2 regions of the Marinomonas sp. HM11-D genome follow, and region 2 is predicted to be linked to the other one. Evidence: riboswitches for the same ligand, from Rfam matches in the RefSeq annotation. Region 2 holds a riboswitch; the other holds the start of a gene.
The links. A riboswitch is a leader RNA that binds a small molecule or an ion and turns the genes downstream of it on or off. The one in region 2 is predicted to bind cobalamin.
Positions count from the first base shown of each region.

Region 1: it holds a riboswitch for cobalamin, as region 2 does, so the genes downstream of both, ACOSVP_RS08325 (TonB-dependent receptor domain-containing protein) here and ACOSVP_RS08950 (energy-coupling factor ABC transporter permease) in region 2, are expected to answer to the same signal.

Region 1 covers NZ_JBMMKT010000004.1:322,217-338,511, reverse strand. Annotated here, with positions in the region: partial or broken gene ACOSVP_RS08370 (methyl-accepting chemotaxis protein) at 1-175, opposite strand, end outside; partial or broken gene ACOSVP_RS08365 (PAS domain-containing protein) at 284-958, opposite strand; gene ACOSVP_RS08360 (phosphotransferase) at 1,499-3,142, shown strand; gene ACOSVP_RS08355 (GAK system ATP-grasp enzyme) at 3,135-4,037, shown strand; gene ACOSVP_RS08350 (HprK-related kinase B) at 4,037-5,122, shown strand; gene ACOSVP_RS08345 (histidine phosphatase family protein) at 5,123-5,809, shown strand; gene ACOSVP_RS08340 (metallophosphoesterase family protein) at 5,843-7,165, shown strand; gene ACOSVP_RS08335 (amphi-Trp domain-containing protein) at 7,172-7,441, shown strand; gene ACOSVP_RS08330 (thermonuclease family protein) at 7,448-7,873, opposite strand; cobalamin riboswitch at 8,059-8,255, shown strand; gene ACOSVP_RS08325 (TonB-dependent receptor domain-containing protein) at 8,316-10,145, shown strand; gene ACOSVP_RS08320 (cobalamin-binding protein) at 10,277-11,059, shown strand; gene ACOSVP_RS08315 (FecCD family ABC transporter permease) at 11,064-12,044, shown strand; gene ACOSVP_RS08310 (ABC transporter ATP-binding protein) at 12,041-12,805, shown strand; gene ACOSVP_RS08305 (nucleoside-diphosphate sugar epimerase/dehydratase) at 12,837-13,226, shown strand; gene ACOSVP_RS08300 (bifunctional diguanylate cyclase/phosphodiesterase) at 13,215-15,308, opposite strand; gene ACOSVP_RS08295 (type 2 periplasmic-binding domain-containing protein) at 15,337-15,774, opposite strand; gene ACOSVP_RS08290 (porin) at 15,774-16,295, opposite strand, start outside.
Region 2 covers NZ_JBMMKT010000005.1:60,399-76,693, forward strand. Annotated here, with positions in the region: gene ACOSVP_RS08895 (FecCD family ABC transporter permease) at 1-973, shown strand, start outside; gene ACOSVP_RS08900 (ABC transporter ATP-binding protein) at 976-1,806, shown strand; gene ACOSVP_RS08905 (plastocyanin/azurin family copper-binding protein) at 1,799-2,239, shown strand; gene ACOSVP_RS08910 (MDR family MFS transporter) at 2,249-3,472, shown strand; gene ACOSVP_RS08915 (porin family protein) at 3,507-4,076, opposite strand; gene ACOSVP_RS08920 (OmpW/AlkL family protein) at 4,325-4,933, opposite strand; gene mdoH (glucans biosynthesis glucosyltransferase MdoH) at 5,215-7,359, opposite strand; gene ACOSVP_RS08930 (glucan biosynthesis protein G) at 7,359-8,924, opposite strand; gene ACOSVP_RS08935 (NnrU family protein) at 9,234-9,815, shown strand; gene ACOSVP_RS08940 (methyl-accepting chemotaxis protein) at 9,877-11,784, opposite strand; gene ACOSVP_RS08945 (FUSC family protein) at 11,964-13,055, shown strand; cobalamin riboswitch at 13,090-13,284, shown strand; gene ACOSVP_RS08950 (energy-coupling factor ABC transporter permease) at 13,327-14,004, shown strand; gene ACOSVP_RS08955 (LysR family transcriptional regulator) at 14,048-14,935, opposite strand; gene ACOSVP_RS08960 (MFS transporter) at 15,034-16,251, shown strand.

The DNA.
Region 1 (16,295 bases), on a different contig from region 2:
CTCGGCCTTGTTCTCCTGCACGGGCGGCCTCAATCGCAGCGTTAAGGGCTAGCAAGTTGGTTTGATCGGCAATGCCGCGAATGCTTTCAACCAGAGCAGATACCTTGGCCGATTGTGCGTCTAGGGCGGTGATGCCATCGCTGGCGTTACTCATATAAGTGGTCAGCTCTTGCATGGTAGCAATGGTGCGTTGTATCACCTCAATGCCTTTAGTGGATTGCTGTCCTGTTTGTTGAGAAACGTTATAGGCCACTTCAGATGCCTCGGAGATCGCCTGTTCACGTCTAACTTGGTCAGTCACCACTGAGGCAAACTTCACTACCTTGTACAGCTCTCCATTTTCATCATGGACTGGGTTATAGGTGGCTTCTAGCCAAATATCTTGGCCACGGCTATCAACACGGTGAACGCGACCAGAAAAGAATTTTCCTGATGCTAGTGTACGCCAGAACTGCTCGTAAGCAGACGAAGACGCTTCTGCAGCACTGCAAAACATACGGTGATGCTTGCCTAATATTTGGCTCTTGCTATAGCCCATGCCCTTAAGGAAATTATCATTGGCATCGAGAATGATGCCATCCAAGCTAAACTCGATGACTGCTTGCGAGCGGTCTAGCGCGGCAAGCATGTCATCGTGTTGACGAGATTGGGTGATGGTGCGGGTCAACTCAACACAGTAGACCGACAGACGCTCATTCTTTTCATACGCCACTGGTTGAAGAATGACTCGGTACCAACGCTCGGTGCCGTCTTTACCAAGAAACTGCATGGCACCATGCCAGTGCTGGTTTGATGAGATGGCCTGTAATAGCTGTTGTGAATGCGCTTTATGCTTGGCTTTTTGGGAAATATGGTTGGCGATAGTGCCTAGTTCCTCAAATCGATAGCCACATGATTTAAGAAAACTGGGATTGGCTTCAAGAAAGTGGCCTTGTTGATCAAGGGCAAAGTACAGCATGCCCTCAATCAAATCTTTACGAACTTGTTGGAAAACGGCGACTTCATTTTCCAATTCTGCAATACGTTTTGCTGTTTTCTTCGCTTGAAACAACATGGAAATTTCCTCGTACTACATCTGATGAAGATCCTTACAGTGTGACCGCACACAGTATCAATTCATCAGACTGCATATTCAAAAAAACGTATCCATTGAAATTTGAACGCTAATTCCTTTAAAACTCAAACCTTGGAACGACGAAAATTTATTCAGCTTTGATTCTAAAATGATCAGGTTGGAATAAATTGTAACTAGATAATTTATAAGCATTTCTTTACGCACAGCATAACGCCTTGGGTGACATAGGTTTGCGCATAAATGGTGACTCTACAAAAAGGGTAGTCATCAATGTTGTCTGAGTAAATTGACTAATTGCGTCTTTATGTACTGACTTGTAAACAGATTTTGAGTAAATGCTTAATATCTATAAGGTTTTAATGTGACTGTAACCTTGTTAGTCTCAATATAGTGTAAGGTTATGGATTTACTTTTAGAGCTAGCATGTCTGTCGCATCCCCTCTTAACACTGTTCAGGAAGATCTCACGTTTTTGCTTGGCGAACTTGTGAAGCATGGTGATTTTGCTCAGTTATTCTTTAAATCAGGTTCACCGGATATTCTTATTCGTATGCGCGCTCGCGCAGGCTATGTACAAACCTTGCGTGAGAAAGTGGAGCTTCGCTGCGCACAAATGTTAGAGCGCAGAAAGTTGGGCACTTCATTCTATAACCGAGTAATTGCGGTGCGCGGCTTTGCTAATGCTTTAGCGGAGCTGGCTGCAGGATTAACTGAATGCATTGAGGCTGGCACCTTAGAATTCGAATTTCGTCATCCTGCCTCTGGCCAAGCGGTCCAATTTATTAAGCATCTCAATCGCTCGATTCAACTGATCAAGTTTGGTTTTTATACGGAAGTTCGCCGTACCAGCATCAAGGTTGCGCGCCGGGCGGATAAGCTGACGCAGTTATTCGACGATGTGCAAATGCATACCATAAAGCAGAAAACGACGCTTGATGATGCTGAGCTAAACGCCGCCATCCTTTGTAATGCTCATTTAAAACGTGTGATCAAGCTGCTCACTAGGGTTGCTGAAGCGCTTATCAAGGTGGATCTTGGTCATGTGGCCACGCTAAAAAACTATCGCCACCTGAAGCACGTTTCTGCCTCACTGAATTACGAGTTGGACGATTTGAAGGTGAAACGGCTGGCATTAACCCGTTCTGGTAGCGCTATTGCTTCACTGACACACGAAGATGAATCAGGGCAACGGGTGTTGGCGGTATACAAAGAGGGCGATCAAACTAAGATTGATGAAGAGGTGCAAGGGGTTGAAAACTGGCGCAAGGTGAACCCTAAATTGGCGCCCGATGTCTTGATGCAGAGTCAGCATGATGGCGAAACCTCGGCCTTATTAATCGAACATATCCCTGGTAAGACCCTTGAATCGCTTCTTAGGGAAGGCAAAGAAAAGCCGCTGCAATTGGCGTTAAAAACCCTGTTTAAAACGTTACAGCAGACGTGGCAAGAAACCCTGAGTAAAGAGCCCGCCAAAGCGAAATTTATGGGGCAGCTGAACAAGCGAGTCGAGGATTGCGTGGCGGTGCATCCAGAATATTTCACACCCGAGCAATGTATTTGTGGGGTTGTGAAGCCTAGCTTTAACGAGTTGGTCGCCCACGTCGAAGCGCAAGAAACCCGTTGGCCCGCGCCATTTTCGGTAATGATCCACGGTGACTTTAACGTCGATAACCTAATTTTTGATGGGGTTGAAAACCGTATCTATTTTATCGATCTGCATCGCTCCAGTTATTTTGATTACGTACAGGATTTGACGGTGCTGATGGTGTCTATTTATCGCATGCAGATCTTAGAGCCAAAGCAGAGAGCGCTAATGATGGACTGTGCCAAAGAGATCTATCAATTCGGTTTGCGTTTTGCCAAACGGCATCAAGATCCAACCTTTGAACTACGCATGGCCGCTGGTTTAGCACGCTCATTTGCCAGTTCCACACGTTTTGTCTTGGATAAGAAATTGTCCTCGCGCATGTATTTACGCGCACGTTATTTGTTAGAAAAGTTGGCCACTTTGCCAGCCGAAAAAGAAGCAGCATTTAAGCTTCCACTAAAGGAGTTATATAGTGAATAAGCCCAAAATTGGGGTGGTAGGAATCCCAGGAAAATGGTCAACCGAAGTGCTGGCGGACCGTCTAGAAGCCCTCACTGGATTTCGTGCTGTCATTGATATGGCCAAGGTGGAATTGCGCTTAGATACCAATCAGTTGATGTTTGGCGAGCTAGATCTGGCGCAATTAGACGGCATCATTGTGAAGAAGATCAGTGAAGTCTACGCCCCAAGCACGGAAGACCGCATTCATGTGCTGTCCCATATTGAAAAAATGGGTGTGCCTATTTTTAGTTCAGCACAGGCGATCGGTAATTTGATTAACCGCCTAAGTGGTACCTTAGCGTTACAGCAAGGCGGCGTGCCGATGCCGAAGACTCGTATCACCGAGGATTTGGAACAAGCACTGCAAACTGTGCATGACTTTGGGTCTGTCATCCTGAAGCCGCTGTATTCCACCAAAGCCCGTGGCATGGTGATGTTAAGCTCAACGCAAGAGGAAACCGAATTACGCCAAGCCTTAGCGGACTATCGTCAGAACAACAGCCTGTTTTATATCCAACAAACGGTTAAGTTGGATGGCAAAGATTTAGGGATGGTGTTCCTTGGTGGCGAGTATTTCTGTACTTACGCGCGCGTAGGTAATAAAGACTCCTGGAATACCACGATTCATAGTGGTGGTCATTACGAGCGATTTGAACCCAGTGCAGAGCTGATTGAATTGGGGCACAAGGCGCAGGCGTGTTTTGATCTGAGCTTTACCACAGTCGATATTGCTTTGACTGATCAAGGCCCAGTGGTGTTTGAAGTATCAGCCTTTGGTGGCTTTAAAGGGGCGCTGGAAGGCTGTAAGCTGGATGCCGCGGAAGCGTATGCGCAACACGTTATCGAGCAGGTGCAACAACGAGGAGCGTTATAATGCTGACCGAGTTATTTGATCAAGCTCAGTTGCAAGCGGTACACGCTGCTTGTGAGCAACAACGACACTATGTATTTGGTGAATTAGCGGTCAAGGTTCATAGCAATAATGCAACCCTGCTAGATGAACTGGATCTGTACTACAAAAGCTACCTTGGTGGCTGTGCGCCGAGTCAACAGATTGACTTGTATGTGGTCGAGCAAGATGCTCTGGGTGATGAGCTGGAATGGCTAGAAGTACCAAGAGAAGCGGGTAAAACCGGTCGCAAAGAAGGTTACTTGGATGCTTGGTCTGGGGCGCGCTGGATTAAGAAATTTAAGACGGGTCTAACGCTATTGCAGTCTAATCAGACACCGACAGTAGTGGGTCCTTGCGGTCACAATCTGGCGCAAATTGTTAACTTTGTAAACAACCAATGCCTGAACCATTATTTAAGCCACGGCTATGAGTTAGGCCATGCATCGGCTTTTGAGCACAATGGTCGTGTGACGGCCATTGCGGCAGGTTCCGGTGGTGGTAAATCGACTCTGATGCTGCGTTGTTTAGAGAACGCTGAGCGCAACTTTATCACCAATGATCGTTTGTTATTTAAACGCGACGCTGAGCGCGTTCATGCGGTGGGCATTGCTAAGCTACCACGAGTGAACCCAGGGACCTTGCTTAATGCAGAGCGCTTAAAACATATCTTGCCAAGCGAGCGTCAACAGCAACTGCAGGCCTTATCGAAGGCGGAACTTTGGTCGCTAGAAGAAAAATACGATGTGCAAATCGAAGATGAATACGGCCAAGGTCGAGTGGCCAGTGAGGGTGCGTTAGCCCATTTGGTGATGCTCGACTGGTCTTTAAGCAGTACCGAAGCCACTCAGTTAATGCCAGTCGACTTGAACAGCGAAGCCGCAGTGATCGATGGCCTGCGTAAACGACCAGGGCCGTTTTACCAAGATCAAACGGGGCAATTTTGTGCGGATCTAAACGATTTGGCGTCACTTTCACAATACTGTAAAACACTAGCGCCCGTTAAGGTCTATCGTTTAACAGGGCAGATCGATTTTGATCGCGCCTTTGAATTGTTGGAGTCCTTATAAATGGCCATCTGTGCCTTGATTCGCCACGGAGCGTATGAACAGCTCAGCAATACGCCGAGTGCTATGCAACCTTATCCTTTAACCGCTGAAGGCGAGCTTGAAGTGCGCCGACAAGCGCGATTGTTCAAAGACTGGTTGTTATCTTCAGGGCATAGATTGGACCCTGTGATTGATGCCTCAACGTTATTGCGGGCCTGGCAAACCGCATCCATCTATCAAGAGGAAGTGGCCGATTTATTCGTTGCTGAGCCGACAGTGCAAAGTTTTTCGTCATTGTGTGAGCGAAGCGTTGGCGCGGTGGCGAACTTAACAACAGATGAAATCGAACGTATTTTAACGCTCGATCCAAGATTTGACCCAGCTCCTGAAGGTTGGAAGTCCGACAGTCATTACTGTTTACCATTTGACGGAGCGGAATCCTTATTGCAAGCTGGGGAAAGAGTCGCGCAGCATATTCAAACATGGCAGCAACACACGGCCGATCACCGCCCGTTAGTAAAGTTGTTTGTTGGCCATGGCGCTTCGATTCGACATGCCGCATTTCATATGAATGTCATGAAATTTTGCGATATTAAACGATTTAGTATGCATTATGGGCATCCAGTAGTTTTGGAATTTGTTGGCAATCAGACAACTCAGCTGTTCGGGGATTGGAAGCAGCGTAAGCTTCAAGATGCTCCGGATTAACTGACCCAAACAGACGAAGGTGTCGCATTTATTATGCAGAATAAACTTCCTACCATTGTAGATTCTCCGCTTCATGAGGAGATCCGTGCTCGTATTCCGACCAACGTTGCTCTGTGGCCTCGTGAAAGCTGTTCGTTTAATGACAAGGCATTGGATACTCATCAGCCGCTTAATAAGTATTGGCAAAAGAAAGTACGCTGGCCAAGCCGTCCTGTGGTGTTTATTTCGGATCCGCACGCCGATGCCGAAGCGTTTGAAAACTCACTGATTGCTGCGGGTGTCGCTGAACGAAGTAAGCCCGGTTTACGACAGTTAAAACTGACCAAATTTGGTAAAAGTGCTGAAATCATGGTCGGTGGTGATTGTCTAGATAAGGGGCCGAGCAACCTCGAATTACTCCGTAGCTTAAAATACCTTTTTAAGATCAAAGCCAAAGTGACGCTGTTGGCCGGTAATCATGATTTACGCCTGCGCATGGGCTTATTGGCCATTTCGCGCAAAAAGGATGCGGGCAATCAGCATTTCTTTGTACGTATGGGTAAGAAGATTGTGCCGCTGTTCAAGGAAGTGTTTGAGCAATATTTAGAAGGCACCAAGTGGGAAAAGCAGGTGCCAGATGAGGCCACCTGTCGCAAAATTTTGTTTCCTAATGAAGATTGGTTTAACGAGTTTCCGTTTCACGCAGCGGGCTTTTTGACATCGGAAGGTATTGATCGAGAAGTGCGTAAGATGCATACCAAGGTCGATAAGTTTGAGCGCCATTGTTTGGAAGCTGGACTGACCTTACGTCATGTGTACGCGGCGTCCATGCAGTGTCAAAAGATGTTTTTGGGCAAAAAGGGCGAATTTAGCTGGTTCTTCCGCAAAATGAAATTGGTGGAGAAACGCGGTTCTTTCTTGTACCTGCATGCGGGGCTAGATGATGTGATGGGGGAAATGTTGTTGAAAAATGGCACCCGCTACGCCAACCGTGCCTTTCATCGCAATCTTCAGCGCCGCGATTTATTTGGTTTTTACTACAGCCCGTTGGCGAATACCTTCCGTACCAAATACCGTGATGCCGATTTGCCGTTAACACACCGTGGTGTCAAGGCGATCCATAAAACAGGTATCAAGGTGGTGGTGCAAGGACACGTGAACAAAACGCACGGTCAACGCATTGCCATTAAAAAGGGCTTGGTACACATTGAGGGTGATATTACGCTCGATGAAAACTCACGTCGCCTAGAAAAACTTCCTGGAAAGGGCATGGGTGCGACCATTATTAGTAAGCAGCTTGGTATCGTTGGTATCAGTTGTGATTATCCGGTGATCAAGCATTTACCTGCCAAATCACTTAAGCATATTTATTCTTAGTAGAACATGAAGTCGAAAACAGAATTTAAACACGAAGCACTGGTGGAAGCGGACGATATTCAAGCCGTGCTTGAAGCGCTTGCCAAAGGGGTAAGCAAAGGCAAGATGGAATTTGCCGATGGCAAAGACAGCGAAATGGAGCTTAATCCGAAAGGCTTGCTGCGTTTGAAAGTCAGTGCCAGTGAAGACGATGGACGCCAGCAATTTGAAGTCAAAGTCAGTTGGGAGAAGCGTCCTAAATCCTCATCTAAGACGCCTCTTAAAATCAAAAGCTAACATGAACTAATTAAGCGCACACCAGCCTTGACGCGTGCCACCATCGTAGGTACGCGCGTGGCCAGAGGCAATCAATGCCTCTGATAAGGACGCACCATCCACGTAAACATCCGCCAATAGACGGAAGTATTTACCTCGCTGAATATTACGCAGTTCAATCGTATGACCGCTTTCTAAAAATTTGCGCGTGTAATCGCGAGCGGCTTTAGCGCGCTCTTTTTCACTGAGACATTTGCCGCGAATTTCTGCGGCATCGATACCATTGACTCGAACAGGAATGTTCTTGCCGACAATATCCGGCCAATTACTGATATCGACCCGAAAGGTATCCGCGTCATACACCGAATTAATGCGCGCAACCGTCGCATTTGTTTCTGCAAAGAGTGGTAAAGCGAATACCAAACTGCCTAGTACTATCGCTATACGAAACACTGTCAATCTCCACTGTAAAACCATCACTGCCTTGTGAAGAAAGGTTCCATCCATAAGCTGACATGATAATTAGCAATTTTTATAAGGCAATCGCTTTTGCACAGAGAGCGCTTTAAAAAGCTACTTTATCGTGTTTTTAATCTTTGCCTGAGCGGCTTTCATTCAACCCTCATCTTGCTTGTGTTAGAGTACGCGCCGCTAGAGGTTGCCGACGCGATTCGGCATGAAGAGGGAAGTCAGTGAGAGTCTGACGCTGCCCCCGCAACGGTATTTAAAGTAAAGCTTTGTCTGTACGCCACTGTGTTTTGACATGGGAAGGCGACAAGGTGAGAGGTCACTCTGCTTTATCAGTCCGGAGACCTGCCTGTAGTAGGGGGCCTGAAGATTTAGGCCAAACATCGACCACTGTACGGGCGTGTGCAGTGTACATGAAGACAAATACATGACGACTCAATTTTATTCTGCACCAGTGTTCGCTAAATCTGCGACGGCACTGGCTATTCTGGCCGCAACTTCATCTCAAATCGTGTTGGCGGAAGAAACTAGCAATCTTTCAAAATTAGTGGTGACCGCCACTACGACAGAAGTGACCGAAGCCCAGTCTTTGACCTCTGTTACCGTGATTGATAAAGCCGATATTGAAAAACAACAGCCACAAGAAATTACCGAGTTGCTAGCCGCTCAGCCTGGTGTCGATATCGTGACCAACGGTGGTTACGGTAAAAGTACGAATATCTATACCCGAGGTTCCGCTAGTACAGGTACTAAGCTCCTGATTGATGGTGTGCCGATTCAATCCCATTCATTAGGTTCAGCGTCTTGGCAATATCTTCCGATTTCTCAAGTTGAACGCATTGAATTGGTTCGTGGACCGAAATCTTCTCTGTATGGTTCTAGCGCTGCGGGTGGTGTCGTTCAGGTGTTCCTGCCAGAAGGCGAGCAGGGCGATCAAGCGGACATCTCGGTGGGGGCCGGTTCATTTGGTACCACTCAAGCGGATGCGACCGTTTCGGGATCTGATGGTAAGGCGAGCTATCTATTATCGGTTGGTTCTTTCAATACCGACGGTGAAGAGGTAAAAGAAGGCGCAGGTGATATGGGTTATTCCAATGACCATATGCTGGCGCGCTTTGGCTATGAATTTGATACGGGTGCCTACATTAAAGCCTTGATGCTGCGTGCGGAAGGCGATTCTGAATACACTACGTCCAGTGGTAGTTTGCGTAATAACGATTATGTTAACCAGGTGTTAGCGCTGACCGGTGGTGTGAATGTCACGGACCGTTGGCAGTCAGAAATTCAATTACGTGAGTCGGTGGATGACTACGATATTTTGAACGATGCAGGCGTCAAAACTGGCACTTATTACGATAGTGAATCGCAAAGTGTACGTTGGAATAACACCCTATGGCTTGGCGATCATGAACTTGTGCTGGGTGCGGAACATATCAAAGACAGCTTTGATGGCTCCTACAGTAAAGAGCGCACCAGCAACAGTGTATTCGCTCAGTCTTTATCTGAATTCGGTCCATTGAGTGTGCAGTTAAACCTGCGTGCTGACCATTACGATGAATACGATACACAAACTACAGGTGGGGTAGCATTTGGTTACCAGCTTGATGAGGTGCATACCTTCCGTGTTAGTGGCCGTACTTCCTTCACCGCGCCAACTTTTAACTCGATGAATGCGGAAAACTGGGGTTACACCTTAACCAATGACATTCGTCCAGAAACCTCCGAGTCCTATGAAATGGGCATCCGTGGTGATTACCAGAATAGCTACTGGGACGCTGCGATTTACCAAGCGGACTATGACGATCTAATTGCCTGGACTTACCCAACCGTGGGCAATATCGAAGCGGCGCGCGTACGTGGTTTAGAGCTTGCGGCGGGTACGGACATTGAACAATGGTCGTTTGCGGTCGCGGTAACACTGATGGATACTGAAAATCTTAGCGATGGCGCTACACAAGGCAAACGCTTGGTTCGCCGTGCCAACAAGAGTGCACGTTTTGATGTGGATCGCCACTTTGAAGACTTCGCATTGGGTATGACGTTGGCAAGTTACGGCGATCGTTTTGATGATGAAGAGAACGAAACGTTGCTACCTGGTTATGGTGTGCTTAACCTGCGTGCGAGCTACGATTTTGCCGACAACTGGAATGCGAAATTCGTAGTCAAAAACGCGCTGGATAAGTCTTACCAAACCGCACAAGGCTACAACAACCCTGGGGTTGGCGCTTTCCTAACGGTTAATTACTCGGCCTTTTAATGACAGCTAATTTTTGCTTTAAACGTCCTCTGACGACATTTGTGTTTGGGCTCTTCTTTGCGACCTCGTTCGCGGAGAAAGCTTCAGCACAGCCGTTGTGTGTTGTGGATGATAAGCAAAGGGACGTTTGCATGGCTCAGCCAGCCACAAGGATTGCGGCATTATCTCCAGGTGCGACCGAACTGATTTACGCGGCTGGTGCGGGCGACAAGGTCGTCGCAAGGGTGTCTTTTAGTGACTACCCACCTGAAGCCATGCAAGTAACTTCGGTAGGTAGTCATACGCGCTTAGATCTTGAGCGTGTGTTAAGTCTAAAGCCAGACCTTGTGTTAGCGTGGGGAACGGGCAACCCGAGCGAACAAATTGCCACCCTTGAGCGTATTGGCTTAACGGTGTACTACGTTGAACCCCATGACTTTGATGATATCGCCGATAATATTAAAGATATGGCGCTGCTTTCCGGTACTGAGTCCGTCGGAGTGAAAACCGCGAATGAGTTTTTAGCAGGTATTCATGCCTTGGCTAAGCGTTATCAAGGTGCGCCTCCTGTGCAGACCTTTTATCAGGTGTGGGATGAGCCCTTGATGTCGATGAACAGTGATCACTATATCAGTAAGGTGGTGACTCTGTGTGGCGGTGTTAATGTGTTTGCGGATTCGCCACGTTTGATCCCGCGTCTGAATCAAGAGGCGGTGTTGATTAAAAATCCCGAGGCTATTCTGGCGGGCGGCATGGGCGAGCGTAATGCCAAGTGGTTGGAGAAATGGCGAGCCTTTCCTGAGCTTTTAGCCACACAGCAGGACAACTTGTTCTTTATTCCTCCGTCCTTGATTCAACGTCCAACCCCGCGTTTGCTCGAAGGTGCCCGCATTATGTGCGAAAAGTTAGACATCGCGCGTCAGCATAGGGGTTAATCCATTGTTAGCGCCCCGTATTCTTGTTTGGCCACTGCTCAGCTTAAGCCTAATTTCGTTGTTGTGTATCTTGGCGTCGATTACTCAAGGTAGTGTCGCCTTGTCACTAGATCAACTGTGGCAAGCGTTACACAATCAAGGCTCTCTATTGAATCAAACCTTGGTATGGGAACTTAGGGTGCCACGTGTGTTGGCGGCGTTTGCCACCGGTGGCTTGTTGGCCGTAGCGGGCGCACTGATGCAAATCTTACTGAGAAACCCATTGGCTGACCCCTATGTTTTGGGGATTTCTGGTGGTGCGTCAGTGGCGGCTTTGTTGGCGATTCTTGCCGGAATGACCGGAGTGTTGCTGTCAGGAGCGGCGTTTATCGGAGCAGTGCTGAGCACGGTACTCGTGTTTGGCCTGGCGCAAGGTATTGGCCGCGCTTCGCCGATGCGCTTGCTGCTGACTGGGGTGGTGATCGCTGCGGGTTGGGGAGCTTGCATTACCTTAATGCTGGCTTTGGCTCCGCCACAGAAAATCCCCGGCATGTTGTTTTGGTTGATGGGGGATTTGTCCTATGCCCATACCCCTTGGTTAGCTTGGATCGTATTGGTGCCGGTATGTTTTATTTTGATTCCCCTTGGTCGCAGTCTTAATGTCTTGGCCAGAGGACCGATGCAAGCGGCCGCTTTGGGAGTCAATGTGAAGCAATTGGAGCGTTTGGTGTTTCTCATTGCCAGCTTGTTGACGGCGATTGCGGTGACTACAGCTGGCAGTATTGGTTTTGTTGGTCTGGTGGTACCGCATATGCTACGTCTAGTGTTGGGAAATGATCAGCGCCTGATCTTGCCTGCTTGTGCCTTAGCGGGCGGCACCTTAGTCACCTTAGCCGATACCTTAGCGCGTACGGTAATCGCACCAGAGCAGTTGCCAGTGGGCGTGATTACGGCCTTACTTGGTGTACCCACGTTTCTGTATTTATTGCGCAGGGGGCGTGTATGACACTCACTACGCAATTCTTGATACTAGATATTCCCAAAAGGACGCCTCATCCATTACAGCTACAGATGGACGCTGGGCAAGTATGGGGCATCTTAGGCCCCAATGGCGTTGGCAAGACGACCTTATTACATACCTTAGCAGGCTTGATTGCCCCACGAACGGGGACCGTTTGTTTAGCACAACAGCCACTTACTGAATGGCATCGTTTAGCGCTTGCGCAACAGGTAGGTGTGATGTTCCAAGAGCATCAAGATGGCTTTCCTGCGACGGTTCTAGAGACGGCATTATTGGGGCGCTTTCCGCATCTGTCTCCTTGGGAAATGGAGAGTAAAGAGGATATCGCCATGGCGCAGGCCGCTTTGGCGCATTTGGAGTTGTCCCCCCTAGCAGAGCGCTCCATTAGCCAGTTATCGGGTGGTGAGCGTCAGCGCACCGCGTTAGCGGCTTTGCTTACCCAGGATCCTAATGTGTGGTTAGTGGATGAGCCGACAAATCATTTAGACTTACACCATCAAGTCGCTGTAATGAAGCTATTACAAGACAAAGCCAAATCGAATAAATTGGTGGTGATGTCGTTGCATGATGTGAATTTAGCGTCGACTTGGTGTAGTCATGTGCTGCTCTTATATTCTGATCGTCCGGCGTTGATGGGACGGGCAGATGACTTACTCATCCTTGAATATCTAGAGCCTTTGTACCAGCAGCCGCTCGTGCAGGGCGAAATTGATGGGCGTATGGTATTTTTACCCAAAGCTATGTAGTAGGAAGGTTTAAGTGAACTGGTTCAGGCGAATGAGTAAGCAGTGGTTAGGGAAATCTAAGCCCTTACCCAAGGTGATCATTGTTGGCATTGATACCCACTGCTACCAACTTGGGCAAGCCCTTATCGAGCATCAGGACGCTGAAATCGTAGCGTTTATTGATGACGAGCCTTGGACTAATCGAACGGAATTGCTTGGTGCTAAAGTCCATTATCCTAGTGATATGGCGGCCTTGGTCGAGCGCAGAGCCGTGGCGCTTATTATCGATTTTCAAAGCTCAAGCCTAGTGCCGCCATCGATCAAAGATGAGTTAAAGGATCTGTCCGTTAAGCAGCTCTGCTTAGTCAATGATGGCACTCAGTCGCTCTCTGAGTGGCGTGAACAGGTACTTGAACAGCTCAATCAGCGGCTAACAAAATAACTCAATTTCCTGATATCTCTGTTGTGCTGTGGTGATGGCTTCGGATAGGTCTTCAATCGGCATAGCAGAAGAGAAGTAAAATCCTTGCATCAGATTACAGCCATTTAAAATCAGATATTTAGCCTGCTCTGCGCTTTCTACGCCTTCACAGCAGGTTTGCAACCCTAGGTTATAGGATAAATCTAGAATCAGGTGAAGCACTGCTCGGTTGCGTTTATCGTCCATTGCATGATGAATAAAGGTACGATCAATCTTGATGGTGTCTATGTCGATTTTGCTTAAATAGCTGAGCGAGGAAAAGCCGGTACCGAAATCATCTAAGGCTACCGAACTGCCAGAATCACGTACCATTGCAAAGAACTGATTGGCTTTGTGAAAGTCTTTTAAATAGCTAGTTTCAGTGATTTCAAACTGTAGATGTTTAACAACGTCAGGCTTTTGCTGAATCAGTTCTTGCAAATACTCGGTCAGCCAATTGTCGTCCAGATCGTGGGACGAGATGTTGAACGACACCACAATGTTGGCATGAGACGCTTTCATCAAATCCGGTAAGTCACGAACGATTTGATCGAGAATCCAGCGTGTAATGTTAGAAATCTTGCCAGACGCTTCGGCAATCGGAATAAACTCTGATGGCGATAACGTACCTAGTGCCGCATTTTCCCAACGAATCAGCGCTTCTAGCCCTAACACCTCACCAGTGCTACTGACTTTTGGCTGATAGAACAGCTTAAATTCGTTATTGTGGGCCGCATCGGCAATGGCATTAATAATCATCGAACGGCGCTGTGTCTCTTGAAGCATTTCAGGATGAAACAGGGTTACGCCACCTTTGCAAAAGTGCTTAGTGTGGTACATGGCCACGTCCGCATAACTGATGAGATCATCTACGTGGTAGCCTGCATCACTAGTATCCGCGATACCGATACTGATGCCGGTCTGAATATTCCAGCGTTCAATGTGGATTGGAAGGCTTAACTCCGCTGTCATTCGGCTGGCTAAGTTCACTGCATCTAGCTTATTGCTTAGATTCGGTAAGACCACTAGGAACTCATCGCCCGCTAGGCGTGCTAGCACCTGATCGTCACTTAAAAAGCGGCTCACCAGTTTGCCCACTTTTATTAAAAGCTTGTCGCCAATTTCGTGGCCCATACGATCGTTAACCCCTTTGAAATGGTCAACATCGAAATACATTAGGGTGATCTTTTCGTTATTTCGCTGAGCGTTAGCCAGTAATTCCGCTAGACAGGACATGATATAACGACGGTTTGGCAAACCTGTTAATTGGTCGTAGTTTGCCAAGCGGTACATGGCTTCCTTTTGTTCCGTTAGCAGCTGGGCTTTTTCATGGTTGGCTTTTATCTCGCTATCAATGACGCCAAGGAAGGCATTGATATCTTGTGCCAAGGTATAGACTTCATCATCACCGATAATAGGGAATCGTTCGCTGTAATCCTTGCGAGAGCTAAGCTGGCGTGTAAAGCTAGACAAGTTAAGCAGAGGGACTAACTGTTGGCGAATGATAAGTAGCATGGCGCCAATGGAAATGATCAATATGCTAATTAATGGCGCTAGCGATAGATGTAGTAGCTCTGTGCGACTTTTTTTCAAGGGTTCACGATATTCATGGGCTAGCAATAAATAGCCCCCGACATGTCCGTTTTCGCCAATTGGTTGCACTACAAAAATACCATCATCCTGTACCGATACATGCAATGGTAACTGTTCTGGCGGAATTTCAGGGATCATCAACTTGCCGTCTTTCACGGCACTGAATAGACGAGGTTGCAGGTAGGCCTGGGCTTGCTGCCAATGATGGTCATAAAGAATGGCGTATTTGATGTCATCATAACGTTCAAAGCGTAGTAATACGCTGCGTAATAAGAACGGATCGCTTTTATCAGACATGAGTAATAGTAGGTCATCAGCGGTATTCGCTGCCAAAGCGGCAAGATTGACTTTCACGGACTCGGCATAAATGGTTTGGTGCTCTTTAAGAGACACAATGAACACACTCATTGCCGCGCTAAAAATAGCAACGATGCCAATGGCCAGAAGTTTAAAACGAATACTCAATTTCAAAAGCGTAACTCTCTTTTGATAATTATCACTAGCGCTGTAATACCACGATCACATTGCTCGGAAGCGGTGTGTCGAGTGGCACATAGGCAATGGCGTTGCTTTCTTTTGCAACGAATTTCACTACAGCCTCCACTGATTCCAATTCAGTAGGGCGATCACTTCGTCCAGTGAAGAGTAGCTGAGCCCAGTAAGACTGTATTCTACTTTCGGTTAAACCAATGATATCGATGTTAAAGTGTTTACGAGAAGGGCTGTCGATAGGTAATGACACAGCTTTGTAGCGACGGCTAAGTGTGCCGCCCATGTAGACCTGACGCACTTCACTAATCGTTAGGGAGGTGAGATTAGTAGCTTTGTTAGCAATAATGGCGATATCTGATGCATAGGCATTACCTAGAAAATTTGCCGCGATAAAACACAGGCCTACGAGAAGTTTGGCACTAATGAACGTAATTGGTTTGTACATTAGAAAATCCACTCTAGCGCTACTTGATAGAGTCGCGCGTTACGATCAAAACCGTCTTTAATGTCCGTAAACATGGCTGTTTCGTTGTCATCACCCATCAAGAAAGTGACATCTGCTTTTAACGCCAATTTCGGTTGCACATCCCAACGTGCACCTATGGTCCAGCTATCTAGGTTGTCGGTGATTCTGCCGCTAGAAATGGCATTTAAAGCATAGATCGACTGCGCTAGCCCCATATAGCGTGGGTCGGTTGGCGACATGCCAGCGAGCGCTTGGTTTAGCTCGGTTGGAAAATTGTCATAGCTTAAGTGGCTTTTAGCATAGGTTAGATGGACTGTGACGGGGTCAAAAATATAACCACCAGTAACATAGTAGGTGTCAATTTCGGCCATAAATGTGTTGGTTTCGGGGGTGACATGAACCCATTCCATGGCGCCAAAATAGTCAAATGTATCGTATCTAACGCCGAGCTGTGCTACCTGTACCTTGGATTTTGTCGAGAGCGCGCTGGTAGTGGCACT
Region 2 (16,295 bases):
ACTGTCTTTTCTGCTATTGTCCTTCATCTTCGACATTGCCACAGGCCCATCCATGTTGAGCCTTCAAGATGTGGTGCATGCGCTATTAAATTGGCTTGGCTTGCCCGTTGAAGTGGCACGCACCACTGAAGTGATCGTTACCAACTTACGCTTACCTATTGCTCTGATGGCGCTGATCGTCGGCGGTTCGCTGGGGGTGGGTGGAGCGGAAATGCAAACGCTACTGAATAACCCGATGGCGAGTCCTTATACCTTGGGCATGGCTGCGGCGGCGGGCTTTGGTGCAGCCTTGATGCTGTATGTTGGTTCATTGGGCTTGAACTCACAAATTGCCGTGCCAATTGGCGCCTTTATCTGTTGTATGCTCTCGGCAAGCTTATTGTTTGGCTTGGCGATGATGCGACATATTTCCTCGGGCCAGCTTATTTTGGCGGGTATCGCCTTGCTGTTCTTGTTCCAGTCATTGTTGTCATTGGTGCAATTTGTCTCGTCACCTGAACTGAGCCAGCAGATTCTGTTTTGGCTGTTTGGTAGCTTGACTAAGGCGACCTGGACCAATGTGTCGATTACGGCGCTGGTCACAGGCGTTTGTGTGCTGATCTTGATGAAGGATGCCTGGAAGCTGACGGCGTTACGTTTAGGGGAAGAACGCGCTAAAAGCCTTGGCGTAAATGTCACCCGCTTGCGTTTAAAAACCCTAATTCTAGTGGCAATTATGACCGCCACTGCCACCAGCTTTGTCGGTATCATTGGCTTTATCGGCATTGTCGCGCCGAATATTGCGCGTATGTTGGTGGGCGAAGATCAGCGTTACTTTTTGCCACTGTCGTTTATTGTTGGTGCCTTTCTGTTATCCAGTGCTTCGGTGCTGTCCAAAGTGATTGTTCCAGGCGCTTTGTTTCCGATTGGTATTGTTACCGCCATCATTGGGGTACCTTTCTTCTTTTGGCTAATTATCGGTAAGAGGCGCTAACCATGCTACAAGTTCGAGATATTTCTCTGGCCTACGATGATTTGGTGCTGGCCGATGACATGAGCTTTTCCCTCGAAGCGGGCAAAACCCATGTCATCATAGGTCCCAACGGTACTGGCAAAAGTACCTTGTTAAAGATGCTGTTTGGAGATGTACAGCCGCAAGCAGGGGAAGTGTTGTTTAACAACCAACGACTGAGCAAAGCGACTTTGCCCCAGTGGCGCAAGCAGTTTGGCTATATGCCGCAAGATATCCGCTTAGACGTTGGCTTGAGTGTGCTGGAAGTGGTCTTGCTTGGCCAGTTGAATGCTTTGTCGTTGAAACTCGGCGATAGTTTGCTAGAAGAAGCCCTGCAAGCGTTGGATCAGATTGGCTTATTGCATCTGGCTAACCGCGATGTGCGAACCTTAAGTGGCGGTCAGTGTCAGATGATCTTGTTCGCCCAAGCGCTGATGCGCAAGCCAGAAATTTTGATGTTGGATGAGCCGGTTAGTGCGTTGGATCTGCACTTCCAGCAGGTCTTGTTAGATCATTTGGATCAGCAGACCAAGCAAAAGGGCTGGGTGTCGGTGATGATTCTGCATGACCTGAATTTAGCAGCGCAATACGCTGACAATCTATTGGTACTAAAAGGCGGTAAAGTGGTGGCGCAGGGCGCACCCAGTGCGGTGATTACCCCGCAAATGGTGGAGCAAGTCTACGGTGTCAAAGCGGACGTGCAATTAGACAGTTTTGGCGTGCCGTTTATTCGAACCCAAAGGCGCGCTGCCAAGGCTTTTTCAAATTTGAAAGCCTCACTAAATCAGCTTGAGACAGGAGCAGAATATGCTTAATAAAGGTGTCTACATACTGCTTGTGGCCCTTGCTGCAAGCACCACTGCATCGGCCAAAGATTGGCAAGTGCAGATGTTGAGCTTTGGTGAAAAGGGCCCCATGGTGTTTGAACCGGATTTTATTCAGGCACAAGTGGGCGATACCGTGACCTTCGTGCCGACACAGCCTGGCCATCATGTGCAGTCCTATGTCACTGCCGCGGGCCAAGAAGCTTGGGCATCAAAATATAACGAGACTTATCAAGTGACGCTGGAGCATGAGGGTGTCAATCTGTACTACTGTCCGCCCCATTTAATGATGGGCATGGTCGGGGTAATCCAAGTAGGTGATGCGATCAATAAAGACGTCATTGACGCCAAGTATCCTGAGCTGCGTGACAAAATCGCCCTTAATCCAGAACGTGTCGATCTGATTCTAGATAATCTGAAGTAACCCCTCCCTATGAATGCAAATCACTTTTTGGCCGATTGGCGTCAGCTGTCGGCCGCTAGTCGTGTCTTGGTCATTAACGGCTTTAGCTTCAATTTAGGTTTCTACATGCTGCTGCCGTATTTGGCAGATCACTTGCAACGTAATTTGGGTCTCAGCCCATGGCACGTAGGCTTGGTGATTGGTCTGCGTGTCTTAAGTCAGCAGGGCATGTTCCTGATTGGCGGTACATTGGGCGATTATTTAGGCTACAAGCGTTTGATTTTATTGGGTTGCTTGGTGCGTGTGGCGGGCTTTGCCTTATTAGGCTTGGCAGGCAATTTTCCCTTGTTACTGTTAGGAGCCTTCCTTACGGGTTTTGCCGGAGCATTATTTACCCCATCCAGTAATGCTTACTTAGCTTATGAAGCCCCAGATCAACTTCGACGTGACCGAATCTTTGCCATGCAAAATTGGACCAGTGAAGCTGGCATGTTCTTAGGCCCGTTACTGGGCATTGCTTTGCTGAGTTTTGAATTCGTTTGGGTCGGTGTCGGGGCGGCCAGTTTATTTATGCTGCTGTTTCTCGTGCAGTGGCGTTACTTGCCTGAGTTAGCGGAGCAGCAAAAACGTGGCGGTTCTGAAACACGCTTTTGGCAACAATGGCACAGCATGTTACGTAATAGCGCGTTTGTGAAATTTATCTGTTGTGCCTGTGCCTTCCATTTATTTTTTCACCAATTGTATTTGTCCTTACCTGATGAAGTGGCGTCGCGTCAGCTTAACTCAGAGGTGATTACTTGGGTGTTTATGACGTCTTCGATTATGGGTATCTTGCTGCAGCTGCCGATCAGCCGTTGGGTCGCCAATACCATTGGCAGTGCTAAGGCGATGGGGATGGGAATTTCCCTAATGGGTGGTTCCTACCTGATGTTTCTGATGGAGTTCAACCTTCTGGTTGGGCTGAATTTTGTTATCTATGCCATGGTGTTTAGCCTTGGCTCTATGCTGGTGTTGCCATTGCTAGGATCTTATGTGCCTAAGTTTTGTGATAAGTCGGAACTTGGTAGCTACTATGGTCTGTATTCTTGTATGGGGGGTATTGCGGCCTTTGTCGGCAATATTGGCGTGGGCGCCTTGTTATCCTGGCCCTCAGTGCCAAGAGAATGGATTTGGTTGGGCTTCGCGGTGATTGGCTGTGTCGCAGGATTCAGTCTTTATCGGCAGGTCTTGGTTTTGAATCAAAAAGCCCACTGATATCAGTGGGCTGTTGCTAGCTTTGTGAAAACGCTTAGAAGCGGTACTCAACACCGACGCTGGCTTGGTTAAAGTTAGTATCGAAATCTGTGTTTTCGTCCACATCATCCACACTTAACTCAGCGTCATACCAAGTGTATTGCGCATTCACCAGCAGCTGTTCAGACAATTTGAAGTTTAAGCCCGCGCCGGCAAACAGCGCTTCATCATCAGAGCTGCCACCTAAACCTGCCACAGAGTAGTCTGTGTCGTACCAAAGCTGACCTGCTTTAGCGAAAAACTCGATAGAATCGGTTAACGGCAAGATACCTTTGACAGCGGCACTGTAACCATCTGTTTTCGCATGGGCGATACCATCGCCATAGGAACCGAAGTCAGTGTAACCACCCTCAAGGGCGAAAAACTGGTTAAAGCGGTAACCCACTAATCCCTGCCAAACATCATTATTATCATCGAAGCCATCGTCACCATTTACTTTGAGATAGCCGTAGTTACCACCCACGTATAGACCACTGTCGTGAGTACTCCAATCCTGTGCTTGAGCAGCACCTGCAAAAGCTGTTAGGGCAAGGCTGCTGGCTAAAATCGGCATGACTTTTTTCATTGTATTACTCCTTGTGACCGTTTTGTTTGGAACCATTCCAGTGTTGTCCGTAAGTCTCAGGGAGTAAATACAGCAAGCTGTATCTCCATGTTTGCTGTGCGGTTGGTTCTGCTTGCGTGCTTGATGTTGTCAAACAGAGCACGAGTTTAAGAATTCTTTACGCTTGTTTTGGGCATAAAAAAAGCCCCGCTAGACATTCCCTATCCAGCGGGGCTCCTCAGTGGAGTACAGTTCGTTTGCGATTTCGCTTAGAAAGTGTAACCAACGCTTGCCATGAATGACACTGGATCGATGTCTAGTTCAGCAGACTTAACGCCGTCTAGTTTAACGTCAGTGTTGATGTCCATGTACCAAACCGAAGCGTTGATAAATAGGTTGTCAGTGATGTTAAAGTCCACACCCGCTTGCGCTGCAACACCAAATGAATCTTCTAGTTCTAGATCAACACCGGCAATCGCGCCTTCAGTTTTTTCATCAAAGAAGATTGTGTAGTTCAAACCAGCACCTACATATGGACGCACTGCGCTGTCAGCGTGACCGAAGTAGTACTGCACCATTAGTGATGGTGGCAGGTGAGACACTTCACCGATTTTACCAGCACCCGCTAGTGTTACATCGTGAGTGAAAGGTGTTGCCGCTAGAAGCTCCATACCGATGTTATCAGTGTACATGTAAGTCGCAGTTAGACCGATTTGTAGGTCGTTGCCAACGCCAAGATCTAGACCAGTGCTGCTTTCATCTGGCATTACATTGATTAGACCGCCACGAACAAACATATCGCCTGCTTCATGAGCCATTGCCAATGGTGCACTTACGATTGCTGCAGAAAGTAGAGCGATTTTAGTTACTGATTTCATATCGATGTCTCCTAGTGGATGCAAATAAGATGTGGCAACAATACGCTTCTAGCAAAAAAAAAAATTAACCTAGGTCAATTTTTGGGGGATGTGTGCGTTATATAAGATATTTTTATTAATCTATGTCATGAAAAGAGTAGGTGAAGAGTGCAAGAAGCGTAAAGTAATCGACTGGTGCGAGAATCTGGCGCGTAAGTTTCTATTTTGCTCAATGGTTTTTTAGCAAAGAGCTGACGCGAAAGAGAGAAAAAAGCCGCTATGACAAGCGGCTTTGGAAAAGATTAGACATACGCCTTTGAGCTGGCGTCGGAGATGTTCTCCGGTAAGAACTTACTGAGTCTTAAAAACAGCGAGCGGTATTTGATAATCGCTAAATGCTCCTGTTCATTAAGATGTGTCACCAATTCGTCAATGGTTTCACTGTTTTCAATTAGCCATGCAGCGCAGACTTTATGGCGATCAAGTTGTTGGCTTTCGTGCTCGGGTAATTGCGCCAGATGCCAAGTATAGAAATCGACATTCTCAATGTAAGCGCGTAGCGGCGTGTTGGGCAGCGTGGCTGTCTGCACATCAGACTGCGCTAATTTGCTTTCCAAACGCTGTACGATTTCTGAAGGTCGACGCTCTTCAGGGCCCTTTAGCAAACCAAGCTTGCGCACTAGGTTGCCACGTTTTGAACCACCACTTAACCAAGATAATGGAATTGAAAACACCAAACCAAAGGTAATCGGCAGTGACCAGTAGAACAGTTGTGGGCTTAGGTAATTGGCACTTAGCGCTAAAGCAATACCAAACAGTGTGTGGTAAATGTGTGCTCGTGCGGTTTCTTTCCACTTGTTGGCACCGTCATCGCGCGATTGCGGTTTCCAACCACTGTCGCGACCTTTCAGTACGTCCATCACCACAAGGAACTGTGAGAACATCAGAATCGGGGCGTATAGCGCCGATACTAAAATCTCTAGCAAGGTGTCCAGTGTTAGCATGATGGGACCACCAAACTTCCAGCACTGACGCCAATGTAGCAGCACACTTAACCAGCCATAAAGTTTCGGTGCTAACACCAACGCCATAGAAACGATAAACAGCGAACGTGCTTTCTCGAAGTCAAATACCGGCCAAGTTGGGAACAAGGACAGGTTGGTAAAGTATTCAGGGCGGACAAAGTGCGCCTGAACCGCAAGCGCGAAACCAACGGCAATCAAAGCAAACCAAAATACCGCGCTGAAATAGGAAAAGATCCCCGTCATCAAATGCATACGCGAGACGAAGTGCAGCCCTTTGGCATTGACGAAAGCTTTGTGCTGCAAGTTACCCTGACACCAACGACGATCTCGAACCATCACGTCAATCAATGATGGCGGCGCTTCTTCGTATGATGCTTCTAAGTCTGTATCAAAGCGAACGCCCCAACCCGCTCGGCGAAGTAGGGCGGCTTCAATAAAGTCATGGCTCATCACGTGACCGCCAAACGGCGCTTTACCTGGTAGGATTGGCAAACCACAGGCTTCAGCAAAAGCCTTGGTACGAATGATGGCGTTATGTCCCCAAAAGTTGGAGGCATTGCCATGCCAGGTGGTTAGACCAGCCGCATAAATCGGGCCAAAGCACTGGTTAGCAAACTGCTGAATGCGGCTATACAGGGTATCAGCACGGATAATGGTTGGCAGAGTCTGAATCAAACCGAGAGAAGGTTCTGCTGCCATGCGTCGTGACATAGACAACAAGCATTCTGCGCTCATTAAACTATCCGCATCGAGCACGATCATGCACTCGTAGTCATTACCAAATCGGGTGACCCACTCGGCAACGTTACCAGCTTTACGCTCTGCATTGTTCAAACGGCGGCGATAGTAGATAGGGCAACCAGCACTGTCTTGATTCAGAATAGGGTAGAAGGTGTGCTTCTCTTTAATGCTGTTTTCGGCACGGTTGGTATCGCTCAAAATGAAAAACGCAAATTTACCCGGTGCTTTTTCCATTAGATCTTCGTGCATCGCCTCAATGCTGGCACGGATACGCACAGGATCTTCGTTATAAACCGGCAGTAGGATGGCGGTCACGCCTTCAGCTTCGCTCTCTTTGCGTTTACGTTTAAACGGAGACAACTTAAACAGCAAGCCTAAAGTAGCTTGGGTGAAGGCAAACGAAATCCAAGTAAAGTTAATGCAGAACAGGGTTAAGAATAACCACTGTAACCAAGTAATATGGTTAGTGCTTAGCACTTCATACATTTCTTTGGCGCCATAAGCTGACATGCCTAAGGTCCCGAACAGGACAAATAGACGTGACAGCAGGGTCGTCATAAAGAAACTCTGATGTTGCTTTTTCGCCGCTTGACGAGCTTCGTTTACGTCATGACGAGGCATGTCCAGTGTGGCTTCATCGGGCAGAGCGTAAAGCCCAGATTTACGTGTTGTTTGTTTCATTATTCACCTAACCATCGGTATAACCAAGTCGCTGCCAGCGGTGTGTCATCCTGCTTGAGCTGGACACGTAATTCTGCGGAATCGGCATTACCAGGATCGAATGTCACAAATGCTCTAACCCCCTTTTCATAAGGGTTTGGAGTAATATGTGCTTCTAGTATTTGTCCCCTGCTGATGCTCGCATCTACTGTGATAGAACTGAGGTTCTCCACTTCGATGTTATCAAAGTCAATCACTACTTGAGCATGCTCTGAGGCCAGTTTCTGTCCTTTCGCACTGCGCACCACGTGTGCTTTACCTGACAAAACTGGCGTGTCATTGGTCAGTGTTAAACGATAAGAATAGTTGAAAGGCTCGTCTTTTTTCAGAGGTTGCGACGGTTGCCAGTAAGCCACGATATTATCGTTGGCTTCTGAGTTCGATGGGATTTCCACCAGCTCGACATGGCCTGGGCCCCAGTCATTAAGCGGTTTAACCCAAATCGATGGTCGTGACTGATAATTGGCCTCCAAGTCTTGGTAATCGCTAAAGTTGCGATTGCGCTGAACCAAACCAAAGCCCTGAGGGGAGTGATCCATAAAAGCACTGATTTGCAATGTCTCAGGGTTTTGTAGTGGACGCCATAGCATTTCACCGCGCCCTGTTTGAATTTGCAAACCTTCTGAGTCATGCACGGCGATACGATAGTCTTCGATTTCTGGGTAATCCAAGCTGCCATTAAACATATACATGGAGGTCAGTGGAGCTAAGCCGATATGAGCTAAGTCTCGGCGTGGGAACAAGGTCGCTTCCACATCGATTCGAGTAGGGGAGCCTGGGAAAATACCAAAACGGTAGGCACCAGTCACACTTTTACTATCCAAAAGCGCATGCACCACGATTGCTTGTTGTGTCGAAGACGGGCGCTCAATCCAGAAATGGCGGAACATTGGGAACTCTTCTCCGGTTGGCTGCGCCACATCCACCGCTAAACCTCTGGCTGATACACCGTAAACTTGTCCTTTCGACACCGCGCGAAAGTAGCTGGCTCCTTGAAAGACAATAAACTCATCTTTGTAATCGGCTTTATTGAGCGGGTAGTGCAGGCGTAGGCCAGCGAACTTACCTAAATCAGCAATCAGCTGATCGATTTCATCCGTAGGAGTGGTAAAGGAATCTTTGGTCGCCTCAATAGGAAACGCGCGCCCGCTTTCCACCGCATCAATTTCGACTAGGTCTTTGTAAAGAAAGCCTGGAGCAAATAGCTGAATAGAAAATTGTGTTGGCGATTTTCCCCAAACGGCTTGGTTCTGTTGAAAGTTAATTTTTCGATAGGTTTCGTAATCCAGGTTGTTGAGCGCTTCGGGAGCTCTTGCTGGCGCTTTCATGGGTGATTGCGCTAACTGTTGCGCTAGATCGATCACAGTTTGTCGACTAAAACTATAGCCAGCGTTTTCAGATGAGGCGTCTGCAACCACTTTAGTATTGGTCGGCTCTTGAGTCGGGACACTTTCTTCAGCCATCCCTTGGATAGGCAATGATAGAGCCGTCAGAAGCGGTAATGTAAACGTCGTAAATTTAAGCATAGAAAAATTAGATCTTTGTCCAACAGAAATTAAATTATGAGCCAAGCGATGAGTTTGCTTGAGGTTTATGGATCAGAATTAATGATAATGATTAATGCCTACAAGAGTGTGGTTTTGGTGTCGAGATTTTGCAAACAAAACGAAATATAGAGTAGTCGCATTCATAGATTGTAAAGACTGTATAATTGACTGAATAATATAGGAAATGCCACTGAAATATAGATGGCTCACACATCATTTTATGTTTCTGTGCACTGTTCCTGGGCAATAAAGTTAACGGCCTTCACAAAACTCGGATAGGAGAAACTCATGGCGCTGTTATTGGTTGGTTTGGTGTTATTTATCGGGATTCACTCGATCAGATTATTTGCGCCTGAATGGCGTGTATTTATGATGCAACAGCTCGGAAAAAGCAACTGGAAAATGCTACATGCAGCGGTGGCAATTGTCGGTTTATTAACCTTGATTATGGGTTATGGCTACGCCCGTTACAGTGCTGAGTGGTTATGGTACCCACCGGTGTGGACACGTCATATTGCGGCGCTATTAGTCTTGTTTGCTTTTATCTATATTGCCGCTGCGGCCATGCCTTATTCAAAGATCAAAGCGCGTGTCGGTTGCCCTATGGTGGTGGGGATTAAATTGTGGGCATTGGCTCATTTAATCAGTAATGGCACCAGCGCCGATGTGCTGTTATTTGGCTCATTTTTAGTGTGGGCGGTATTGAATTTTATTATTACTCGCCGTCGCTTTAAGGCCGAAGGCGTGAAGTTCGAAGCACCAGATTTCAAATACGATATCATCGCGCTGGTGGTCGGTGTGCTTGCTTATGCATTGGTCGCATTTTATTTGCATGGCTTGCTGATCGGCGTCGCACCGTTTGCTGTGTAAATGTGAATGAAACAAAAATGCCCAGTGTTTACTGGGCATTTTTGTTTCGGGCGAATGCTGATTAGCTTTTAAAGTAATGTACGTTCTCTTTTAACTCACTGGTTAACTGGGCCAATCGGCTAGCGGTCTCAGCGTTTTCATGGGCAAAGGTCACCATCTCTCGAGCGCCGTCATCCACTTCGCTGGTGTTCTCACTAATGCCTTTGCTGACACTGGTTTGCTCTTCTGTGGCGCTGGCAATTTGTGTCGCACGGTCGCTGATGCTGGTGATCAGGCGTTTAATTTCGTCAAAGCTTTCGCGAGCGGTATGGATGTCTTGCACACTGCGTTCTGCCTGTTCATGGCTACGCTGGATTTGTGTGACCGCATTGCCACTACTGTGTTGGAGGTTCTCGATCATCTTTTGAATTTCTTCAATCGAGCTGTAGGTGCGTTGACTCAGCACACGTACTTCGTCTGCGACCACGGCAAAACCTCGGCCTTGTTCACCGGCACGGGCCGCTTCAATGGCAGCGTTTAACGCTAATAAGTTCGTTTGTTCGGCGATATCTGAAATGGTGTTCAAAATAGAATTAATGTTTTCCGCATCTTGGCTAACGCGTTGAATCACCTCTGACACCGAGCTGACGTCCGTTGCCAACTGCTGAATACTACGTTGGCTGGCATCGATTTGTGCTTGTCCAAATTCACTTGAGGACACGGCATTGTCGGCATTGTGGGCAGTGTCTAGGGCATTATCGGCGATCTCTTGAGTCGCTTGGGCCATTTCATTGACTGCTGTCGCCACCATGGTGATGCTGTTTTGTTGAGCTTGCAGGCGGTCGTGGCTATGGCTAGAGGTCGAATCAATGGACTTGGCTTGTTGCGAGAGCTGACCTTCAATTGCCTTAATGTTATTGATGGTGCCTTGTAAGCGTTCGACGAACTGGTTGAAGGCATTGACCAGCTCGGCCACTTCGTCTTTGCTGTGGTTTGTCAGTCGTGCGGTTAAATCACCATCACCATGGGCGATGTCCTGCAAGCGCGAGGTTACGTTTTTCAGATCCTTTAACAACCATTGCGAGACTTTGAAAACAAGTAGGGCAATCACGACCAGTAGAATGGCGACAAATAAAAAGGCGGAAGTAGCGAATTCTTTGATCGGTGCCATTAAGGTGGCTTTATCCATCACCAAAGCCAGGACCCAATTAGTTTTGCCAAGTTCTTGTAGGTATAAGTATTTAGCTACTCCGTTGGCATTAATTTCCTTATACACAGAGCCATTCAGGGCTTGGCTTACGTCCCCAGCGCTAATCTGATAAGTTGACTCAGCGATGTTCTTTTGGATCAGTGATTTATCATGATGCGCCAGAATTTCACCAGAGTGCCCCAACAAAATTAGCTCCCCTTGGCCCAATACTTTGAGCTCCAATAAGCGATTCAATAGGTCATCAAGGAACACCAAACCGCCGATGGCACCGATAAACTTACCATTCACTACCACAGGCTCGACAAAGGTCATTGACAGTTGTTGTGTTGAGGCAGAGACATAGGGGGCGGTCACATAGGTCTGTTGTGTGGCCTTGGCATCCTTGTACCAAGAGCGCACACGTGGGTCATAATCGGCACTGTTTAAGCTTGGATCATGACGATACATGTGGCCATTTTCGAGGCCTAGAAAAGTCATACCAAAACCAAGGCTGGCTTGTGCTTGCTGAAGAATGGCTAAGATTTCTGCTTCATTTTCTGTGCCTTGATTTAATGAGGCCTCGAGGTGGAGGCGCACCGTCGCCATGGTTTGTTCGCGATCGTTGTACCAATTACTAAGGTAAACATTGATGGCGGAAGCCTGCGAGGCGGATTCTGATTGAATGCTGTTTTGGCTGGTGCTATTAAACTTGCTAAAGGCTAGCCAAGCGACGGCGACGCTAACCAGTAGTGTCGCAAGAATGCTTTGAAGGGTGATTTTACTCTGCAACGAGAGACTCATGTTGTATTCCTTTTTTCTAATGTCCTTAGACCTGGGTGATATACTATGAACACTCGGTATCTTTTCCTAAGGTACAAAACTTAACAATCTAGTCAATCAGTTATAGCAACTAATGATGGCAAAGTTATTAACGTAAGCGAGCGTTAGTAAATATTTATTTTCTACGAGGCGTATGAACAGTGAGTTTCAAATCGGCTTTTAAAGGATTGTTTGCTCTGAATAATGTGAGTCGGCCATGGCATTTACCGGTCGCAGCAGGCATTACTATTGGTGCGCCAGCGGTATTAGGGGCGTTAACGGACACCTTTGCTGAAGCCATGATTGCAAGCTTAGGTTCGATGGTGTTTTTGTACATGAGTCCCACGCGGACCTCATCCCGCATGCTGACCATGATTCTGTGTACCTTTGGCTTTATGGCCTGTTTGACGTTAGCGACATTGGCGGTTTCGGTGCCTGGTTTGGCGCCCTTTGCCTTGTTTGTGATTGCCTTTACGGTCATTGTCATTACCCGTTATTACCGCCTGCCACCTCCTGGTAGTTTCTTTTTTATTTTGGCTTCTTGTATTGCTATGGCAATGCCGTTTGATATGGCTGCCACGCCTGAGCGGGTTGGCTTGATTGCCATAGGTGGCATGTGGGCCGTGTTGATGGCGTTTATTTACAGCCTATTAACGGGTGCTCATAAAACCGTGACTGAGCCAGTACAAGTGGATGAGCGTGTTAATGCGATTATCTTAGAAGCACTGTTTTTAAGCCTATGTATCGCTGGTTCCTATGGTTTTGCCTTATTGCTGGAATTAAGTAACCCCTATTGGGTGCCAATTTCCTGTGCCGCGATTTTGCAAGGGGCGACCTTCCGCATGGTGTGGCACCGTAATGTGCATCGTATTGCAGGTACGGTTATCGGTATGTTCTTGGCCAGTGCGATTTTCTCATTTCATCCTTCGGCGTTGGTATTGGCTCTTTGTGTCTGCGTGCTGCAAACCATTGTGGAAATGTTGATCGTTAAAAACTACGGCCTCGCGGTGATATTTATTACGCCACTAACCGTCATTATGGCGGAGATTACCTCGAGTGGTGTGGATGCGACTTTATTATTGGAGCATCGCCTAATCGATATCGTGCTCGGCAGTGTGCTGGGTTTTATCGGTGGCACCATCTTTCATCGCACCGACTTCTTCCGTGATCTTGAGCAAAAAATGGGGCGTCGTAACCGCTTATCAGAACTGTTGTTTGCGCGCTCAGATGAATCAAATAAAGGAGATCATTAACTCCACTCAGTTCTATTCTTATTGGCTTGCTGTTACAGTTCGCTCGTTGAACGGTGCTTCTTATGAAGTGAAACGGGAAATAGGGAGTTGGCTAATGCCAATGATCCTATACTGCCCCCGCAACGGTAGGTAACAGCAAGGATTGCACAGTCGTTTTTCACTATCTTATATGGGAAGGAAGCGATAAGCGTTACCGAGTCCGGAGACCGGCCATTCAGCTTAGTTGCTCATCTCATACGGGTGGTATGAATAAACGATAAGGAGGCACACTGTGCACATCGAACCAGGCGTTGTTACCGGCGCAAAGCTAGGACTTAGTTACGCAACCGCAATATTGGCTTTTGGCCTTGTGGCGAAATCCTCTCTAGACACCATTAAAAAAGACGGTCTGACCAGTCTATTAATGCGTGCTGTCATGTCGACATTACTTGTTTTCATCTTCTTCGAAGTCTTTCCGAAGCAGCCTGTGGGCGTTTCGGAAGTACACTTTATTCTTGGTTCAACATTGTTTTTAGTCTTTGGTCCCGCTGCGGCGGCCATGGGCTTAAGTGCGGGTCTACTCGTGCAAGGTATCTTTTTTGCGCCATTTGATTTGCCGCAATACGGTATGAATGTGACGACTTTGTTGTTACCGCTGTTTGCTATGTCTGCGGTGGCGCGTCGTACCATCTCTGAGCGCACGGCGTATGTGGACATTCAATACAGTCAAGCGCTACGCCTGTCTTTGACTTACCAAGGCGGTATTATTGCTTGGGTTGCTTTCTGGGCGTTTTACGGTCAAGGCCTTGGCGTGGAAAACCTTAGCTCAGTGGCAACCTTTGGCATGGCGTACCTCAGTGTGGTGTTGCTTGAGCCGCTGTTTGACTTGGGGATTCTGGCGGGGGCGAAGGCCTTCAAACGCCTGCAAGGCACCCCTTGGGTGGAAGCTCGTTTGTACCAAGCCAAATAGCCATCCGCTCTATCTGCTTTGACGTTAGCAAAAGCCAGCTTGATTAAGCTGGCTTTTTTCGTTCCGTTTCATCGATAACAAACTGAAGAAAGGCTTGATTGGCTTTGGATAAATAACCATCTTTGCGCCACGCAATATTGATATCGAGCCAAATATCTTCCGCAAAGGGGCGTGTTACCAGCCCATCGTCCTCTTCAATCACCATGCCTAGCAGCGTTGAGATACCAAAACCATTCTTCACAATAGATTTGATTAAAGGGATCAGGTTGGTTTCAAAACCAAAGTTGGGTTTGATGCCTTGTTGCTGGGCTAAGCGGTCAATGACGCGACGATGGAAATAACCCTCTTTGAACATCACCAGCTCTTCCTTAAAAAACAGCTCCGGTGGAATGCTCTCTAGTTCGACAAAAGGGTGCTCCTTGGCCACGGTCACCAGCATTTGTTCTTTGATTAGAGCGCGAGTTTCTAATAACTCGCTCGGCGTTTCCGCCACAATGACACTTAAGTCGATCTCACCGCTTTCGAGCATTTGTTGTAGCTTCCAAGTGCCGCCTTCGATCACTTGAAGCGTGAGGTTAGGGTAACGATGGCGAAATGCCATCAGAATCGGTGGGAAGTAGTAAGACCCCAGCATACTGGGAATGCCGACACGCACCTCGCCACGGCTTAAACCGCTAAGTTCTTGCATGGCGAGTTCCGTTTCATCGGCTTGTTGGATCAGGCGCTTGCCGTGTTCGAGTAGCACGTGGCCTTCGTCAGTGAGGCTGATTTGGCGATCGTGACGATGAAACAGCTTAACTCCGAGATCTTGCTCTAACTTCTTAATCGACATGCTGATCGCTGGCTGAGCGATGTGCAGCTGCTCGGCCGCACGGGTAAAGCTAAGCTCGTTGGCGACGGTGATAAAGTAGCGAAGCGGCTTTATTTCTATCAAAGTTTCTTATCCAATCTATAATTTATATATATTTTATTGATAAAAAGTCTGAGCGTATAGTTTCTTCATTATTGATTCAGACTGGAGTATCCAAAGTGATTGAAACTGGTGGTTGGGCCTTTTGGCGCGGTACCCTTGCATTAATTATTGGCTCTTTTATGGTGTTTGCAAACGTCTATGTGACGCAGCCACTGTTACCAATGATTGCGCGGGATTTCGCCATCAATGAGCTGCAGGCGGCGAGTAGCTTTACCATCACCACGTTAACGCTTGGCTTATCCTTATTATTTTATGGCCCACTGTCGGATGCTTTAGGGCGTAAGAAAATCATGGTGATGACCCTGTTTGGTGTCACCTTAACCACTTTTGCCTTAAGTTTTGCCAGTGATTACAGTTCGCTGCTGTTCTTAAGAGCGTTGCAAGGCTTTTTCTTAGCGGGATTACCGGCCATTGCGGTGGCCTATTTAGGGGATGAATACAGCCCTCATGCTATGGCCATTGCGGTGGGGTTGTACATCAGTGGCAATACGCTGGGCGGCATCGGCGGCCGCTTGATCGGTGGCTTTATCGGTGAGTGGCAAGGACCTTCGGCAGCGTTTCTGACCATGGCTGTGGTCAGCCTTATTTGCTTTGCGCTGTTCTGGGTGTTATTGCCAAACTCTCGTCATTTTGAAGCGAAGCGCTTTCGTGTGCAGACCCTTGCCACCAATGTCTCGATGCATTTGCGCAATCCGCTGTTGCTGATGTGTTATTTAATCGGTGGTTTTAACTTCTTTATTTTTATTAACCAATACAGCTACATCACCTTTGTCCTGGAAGAGGCGCCGTATTCGTTGTCGGCAAAATACGTCAGCTTACTGTTTTTAACCTATTTAAGCGGCACCGTTGGCTCAGCGTTTTCAGGTAAGTTGGCTACGCGTATGTCACAACCGCGCATAATGTCTCTGGGCACAGGGATTGTGATGCTGGGTTCTTTGGTGACGCTGCAATCATCCTTGCTGGCGATTATTGTCGGTTTATTTATCAACTGTTTTGGCTTTTTCTTATGTCACTCTACAGCCAGTAGTTTTGTTAGCAAAAACGCTAAGCAGGCTAAAGCCAGTGCGTCCTCGCTCTATCTGGTGTTTTATTACTTGGGCGCGAGCATCGGTGGCTTTTACCTTGACCCATTTTGGCAAATGGGGGGATGGTCAGCGGTAGTAATGGGATCTTGGGTAGTGCTAGGGGGCGTCTTTATGGTGACCTTATTATTGGCTAGGAGGCATTCCTCGCATTTAGCCAATGGCTTAAATTCGGCTGTTTCGAGCATCTAATAGCTTTTATAAAACCAATGAGTTATTGAAAGTCTTGATATCTG